DNA from 2 places in the Oribacterium sp. FC2011 genome. Region 2 is predicted to be linked to the other one. Evidence: riboswitches for the same ligand, from Rfam matches in the RefSeq annotation. Region 2 holds a riboswitch; the other holds the start of a gene.
The links. Region 2 has a riboswitch for FMN ahead of T357_RS0107960 (ECF transporter S component). Riboswitches for the same ligand answer to the same signal wherever they lie in the genome.
Positions count from the first base shown of each region.

Region 1: another riboswitch for FMN. It lies ahead of ribD (bifunctional diaminohydroxyphosphoribosylaminopyrimidine deaminase/5-amino-6-(5-phosphoribosylamino)uracil reductase RibD); the one in region 2 lies ahead of T357_RS0107960 (ECF transporter S component).

Region 1 is NZ_JNJM01000007.1:48,612-51,814, forward strand. It holds gene ribD (bifunctional diaminohydroxyphosphoribosylaminopyrimidine deaminase/5-amino-6-(5-phosphoribosylamino)uracil reductase RibD) at 23-1,252, opposite strand; FMN riboswitch at 1,534-1,647, opposite strand; gene T357_RS0107085 (SIR2 family protein) at 1,953-3,203, opposite strand, start outside.
Region 2 is NZ_JNJM01000008.1:60,332-63,534, reverse strand. It holds gene T357_RS0107975 (hypothetical protein) at 1-442, opposite strand, end outside; gene T357_RS0107965 (hypothetical protein) at 723-1,154, opposite strand; FMN riboswitch at 1,438-1,552, shown strand; gene T357_RS0107960 (ECF transporter S component) at 1,706-2,332, shown strand; gene T357_RS0107955 (creatininase family protein) at 2,509-3,203, shown strand, end outside.

The sequences.
Region 1 (3,203 bases), on a different contig from region 2:
GGTGGAATTCTAAAACGTCTGTCTAACTGACAGTTTTACCTGAAACTACATATCTGATCAGAATGTCTTCACCGATTTGTTCCACATCTTTTATCTCGCATCTGTAGGCGTCCTCTGGATTATCCACTCCCAAACCCATGACCGGAGTTTTTGCATTACCGGCAAAAATCTTTGGTGCGATAAAAGCATCAATTTCATTTACGATTCCTGCCTTCAATGCGCTTTCGTTGAGTGTTCCTCCGCCCTCCAGAAGTATGCTGTCGATTCCTCTTTCACCAAGGATAGTCATCAGTTTTTGGAGATCAACACCGGACTCGGTTATCCTTTCTTCCGGACAACAATTGATGACCGTGATCCCGGCTTTACCAAGCTCCTTTAGTTTGAAAGCTATATCTCTTAAACACAGATCTTCATGAAATCCTGAATCCTCATGACTATCACCCATGATCAGGTTTTCAGATATATCATGGGAAAAATCGTGCTCCGGATCTAACTCACCAACGGGAATCCCGGGAAAACCACAAGCCACGATGGTGCTGTAATCATCAGCTGTCTTTACAATTTCATAATCAAGCGGAATTCTCAATTGACTGTCACAAATGATCCTCACAGGTGACCTTCCTCCCGGTATCCGGCAATTCAGCATAGGATCATCTGCCAAAACAGTTCCTATTCCCACCATTATCCCCATATGAGCATGTCTCATTTCCTGAACCCGCCTTCTCGCCTCTTCCCCCGTGATCCATTTGGATCTGCCGGTTTTTGTTGCGATTTTTCCATCCATGGTCATGGCATACTTCATAGTGACATAAGGCTTTTTTGTGGTCATAAAATGAAAGAAAACCGGATTCAGTTCATCACACTCATCCTTTAGAAAATCCTCCACCACTTCGATCCCATTCTCTTTCAGAAACCTTACTCCTTTTCCTGCCACCTTCGGATTTGGATCCCGGGAACCTATCACCACCTTCTTTATCCCGCTCTCCAGAACAGCTTCGGTACAGGGCGGCTGCTTCCCGTGATGACAGCAGGGCTCCAGTGTCACATACAGTGTTGCACCTTCCGCACTCTCAGACAGATTTTTTATAGCATTACGCTCTGCGTGAAGACTTCCGTACCGTTCATGAAACCCTTCTCCGATAATGTTTCCGTCCTTTATAATTACCGCTCCGACCAAAGGATTTGGATGGCACCATCCTTCTCCCAGCCTTGCCAGCTCAATTGCACGACGCATATATTTTTCATTTTCCAATGGGACTCCTCTCTGATCCTGGGAACTGCCTATTCTTAAGACATAAAATATTTTTTATTAGCCAATAAGCTTACATCTGAATGTCAAATATTAAGACTCGAAAAACAGCATTAAGAGGTGATGAGAAGGAAGAAGAAATATTGAAATCCTGAAACATTTCAATATTATTTGAACATTCATTTATAAGAGCTAAAGTAAATCGTTTTTTCATAAAAAAACCCCGAAACATAACTGTTTCGGGGTTGATATACCTAGCAAAAAGAAAACCGATATTTCGATTTCTCTATCTTCTTCCATCCAGACTATACTGTCGGCCCCGGAATCTAACCGGATCCTGCCATAAGGCTCGCGGGCTTTACCGCCGATAAGGAATTTCACCTTCCCCGAAGATCATATTCATTTTTAAAGATGATTTAATCATCTGTTTCTTTTGGAATCATATACCATTATTTCGTTCATGTAAAGCAATTTATTTACCGTAGACATTATTCAAGTTACTGAGAATACAAAGCTGCTCCAAATATCAAAAACATATTTACATAATCATATCCTAATTGTATAATTAACAAGAACTAGATTACATAGCGTTTTTGCGTTCGGTGTCTATTTATAGATGCTTAATTCAAAAGCGTTGATGACGGAATTACAAGGGCTTCACGAGCGGTGTTTGTTTACAAATGCTTTAGTCGTGAAGTTCTTTTTATTTCCGCCACTTTAAATAGTCATACACCAATATCAGTCTTCTAATATGGCTTCTTGTTCCATCTGGAGCAGTTTCTAATACATTAGCATCATTAGAAAAAATTTCTTGTAATACTTTTTCTAGTTCAGATACATCTATCTTGTCTTCAGGCAGATGTGAAATCAATCTTGTCGCTCTTTCTAACGATGATTTCTCTTGATTCCATATTTGCATCACTGATGTATATTGACCTAAACATCTCCTATTTCTCTTTATTGTATTGGATATGATGTGTTCAAAGTCCAATGCTGCAGCAACTTTTTCACATTCCTCGAATTTCTTAGTAGCCTCATTTAAGTATTTATTTATTGGTAATCGGCCTGAGTTCTGCTTTATCAACGAAGGAAATGCATATTCTAAAAGATCATCAGCTGCAAAATCAAGATCGTTTAATATGACATTTCTATACCACTCATTTGGTCTTATTCCACTAAGTCCCTTGAGTCCGTAATCCGACATTTTTCCAATTGATAAAACTAATTCCTCATCTCCTACCCTTTTATCGTCCAATGCTGCCACTCTCAAATGTCCCGTTGGTACACTTGTGATAGTATAGTCATAAATCTCCTGTTTAAATCTTCGTAAAATCTTAACAGGCAATTTTGCTCTTTTGTTCTCTAAAGCCTTATATAATAGCATAAAATCTGACAGTATTACTCTTTTCATTGAAAGAGGCTTATCTCCTGCCATAATCACATAAGGCGTGATTTCAGTTCCAACAAAATTTTCCCTATATTCTACAAATATAAATCTATCTTCCAACATTTTAAGCTGCTCATCATTTAAGCATTCAACTATAGCTTTTATGATATTGATAATATTTGAATCACTTATAGAATAGCCCATAAATATTATTGGATATTCCATAAAAATCGTAAGAAGCTTTGCTGCAAGATATGCGCTTTTAGATTCAAACTCAACATAGTCATCCTCATTGATTACTATACTATCAGGCTTATCTATATCCCCATGTATTTTATATATTTCAGCCACACCTTGTAATGCAGAAAAAATAAGCTCATTTTGTCCTACAAAAGTGGAATATCCACCAAAAATTTGTTCAAGAAGTTTATCATAATTTGTAGTAATAACCCCTGATATACTCCTTTCAGACAATTGCCTGAGTTCATCTAACTCCTCTTTATAACTATCTTGCCTCAGACAATTGTTTCTTATATACTCTGCGATTTCAACCTTAAATGGAGATAC
Region 2 (3,203 bases):
TTATATTTCCCAGCGTAGCATCCACAACTCCAATCTTTTCAGTTGAAACAGCCTCAGTTTTCTCTTCGTTTGCAACAGCTTTTTTTGTATTGGATGCCTCTATCGTGTCTGCCGCGTTTATAACGGGTATCGTAACCTTTGAAGATTCTGATGATGAAGCTGACGATACATTTTGTGTCGTGATAGTCTCTGCGGTCTGGACATTGACAGCAGCTGTTATAACCGGTGTAACAGCTTTGCCTGAAGCGACTTCAGAACCCGGCTCAACGCCGATAGCAGCAGACGATTTATTCTGACTGTTTGATGTTGTATATGCAGATGTGGAAGAGGGCAGTGAAGAAACTGTCACTACATTGTCCGCCATCGCAGGTATCGCAAAGCCGGATATCATAACCCCGCTTAACATCATTGATACCAATAACTTACCCGGTATTTTATTCATAACTCTAACCCCTTACTTTAGGATACAGGTGTTTTTGAAGATCATATGGCTATCCATTCATTACGCGAAGATCCTGAAATAAGCACCAGTCCCTAAGTTCATTATATTCCAAAAGGCACTTGCAAAATGTTACATTTATTCTACGTTTTTCCATCAAAACATGTATAAGAGATTCACTGTCTCCCGGAAAAATCAAAAAAATGGAGCCCATATCAATGACCTCTATACAATCATTGATATGGGCTCCGATTTTCTTAGTGAAAACCGTTATGCACTAAAATTAGTTAGCGCCGTGAGTTGCCTCATATGTTGCATTGGCAATAGCTGCTAAATCAGCTGAAGTAACTACAGGTGCTACAACTACTGTATTGCCTGCTAACTCTTCCTTTGCAAGCTCAATAGTGTTGTTAGCCTGAGCTGCTGCTGCCTTGGAATTGGCAATTCTTGACTCTGTTGTGTTCTGAGCAAGCTTGATTCCCTGTGAAGCGTTTGCAATTGCTGCAGCTGCTTCCTCACCACCTACTGACTGAACATAAGCATCCCATGAAGCCATGATAGCATCATGCTTTGCATTAGCGTCATTGGCAGCAAGAGCTGATCCTGAATATGGATCAATGTTGCGAACCTGTGATGATGCAAATGCAGGAACTGCCATTGAAGCTGCGATTACGCCTGTCATTGCGACAGCTAAGATTTTCTTAGAAGTTTTCATCTCAATATACCTCTTTTGCATTTTTTACCACTTTGGGTGATACATAATTACCTTGCCTATTATACAGCAAATAATTAAGATTTCCATAATTTTTTCAATATTTTTACAAAAAATGTACTTAATCATTTCGAAATACACTTGAAACAGTTCTCACCAACGAGAGTGGTCCCCCGTGGATTTTCCCAGGATTTCTCATAAAAATGTATTGTGAACCCTCACCGTATACAAAATCACCTGTTGACAGTCCTGCCTTCTGATGCTAGTCTAAAGTCAGAAAACGAAATAAGTTCTTCGGGGCAGGGTGTGATTCCCTACCGGCGGTATAGTCCGCGAGCCTTTGTGCATGAACCGGTGTGATTCCGGTACCGACAGTATAGTCTGGATGAGAGAAGAAAACGTGAAATAAACGACGATTTATCTCAGTACCCGAATTTCAGGTACTGAGATTTTTTTCGTTACCGGGCATTTCCGGTTCGATTATAGATCGAAATTTCAACCATCTCAAAGAGCTTGTTTCCTCAATTATCATTATAATTTTGGAGGACAACATTATGACAAACAGATCAAACATTCAGAAAATGGTTTACACCGGACTTCTTGCAGCTCTTGCGGGAGTGCTCATGTCCCTTGAATTCAGCATTCCTTTCTTCCCGCCGTTCTACAAGATAGACTTCAGTGATATGCCGAGCGTAATCGCACTTTTCACTCTCGGACCATTTTCCGCATTCTTTGTTGAAGTTTCAAAGCTTCTCATCAAGCTTTTCACAGTGGGAACAAACAGCATGTATGTAGGTGAGGTTTCAAACCTTCTTGGAGCGTTTATTTTCATCGTTCCTATGTGGCTCATGTACAAGAAGTCTGATAAGTCCATAAAGAGCATTGCCATCTTACTCATCACCAATGTTTTCATCCGCACCGCATGGATGTGCTTCTGCAATGCTTTCATCACACTTCCTATGTATGCCAAGGCCATGGGCGTAAGCATTGACGATGTTGTGGTTATGGTATCTTCGGTAAATCCTCTCATCAAGAATCTTCCGACCTTTATCATCCTTGCAACAATTCCGTTTAACCTCATCAAGCTCACTTTGGTTTACACACTTTCATATGTGATCTTCAGCAGAGTAAGGGCTGCTGTTCCAGGGTTTCGTTCAATGAACAGCGCAGCACAGGCATAACTTCAGGTTTTATGGAGACATTTATTTCCATATCATAAGATCATCAGGTGGCGAATGTTTCCGATCCGGAGGCATTCGCCTTTTCTTTACTGTAGTGAAGACCGGGTAAAAGAGTTTCCGTGAGTCCCCGGGGCTTTAATCAGTAACCTTATTTCACCTTCAAACAGGAGACTATCATGATTCAGAATTACAGAGATTTAACCAGAAAAGAAATGGAAGCTATCGACAAGGACCGAACTATGGTCCTCATACCTCTCGGCGCCATAGAACAGCATGGGTCGCAGGCACCTCTGGGCACAGATTCAATGATAGCGGAAGCGATGCCCAAATACGTTAAAGAAGAGCTTGAGAAAATCGATCCTGATTTCCCCATGCTCATTTTTCCTGTAATCCCGGTGGGACTTTCCATAGAGCATCTTAATTTCTCCGGCTCCGTTTCCTTTAAGCCGGATACCTACTACCACATGCTTTATGACATTGCTGAGTCTATACAAAATCACGGCTTCAAGAAGCTTGTTTTCCTTATTTGTCACGGAGGAAACCGTCCGGTGGCTGATATTCTTTCAAGACAGCTACGTCATGATTTCGGAATCTTCACCTTTGTTCTGACATCAGGTGCTTTCCTGGATCCTGAAGTTCAGGCCACCATAAGCCCGGATAATCATTGGGATTTCCACGGAGGAGAGATGGAAACCTCCATGATCATGGCGATTCACCCTGAAACCGTCAAACTTGAGCTTTCGGAAACCGGCTACAAAGACGGAGGCTACAAAGGAAAGAAAATCCTGAATTTTTCAGGTGAAGCTGCCATCAATTGGATGGGAGAGGACTTAAGAACTTCCGACGGAAAGCCTATCGGAATCGGAGGCGA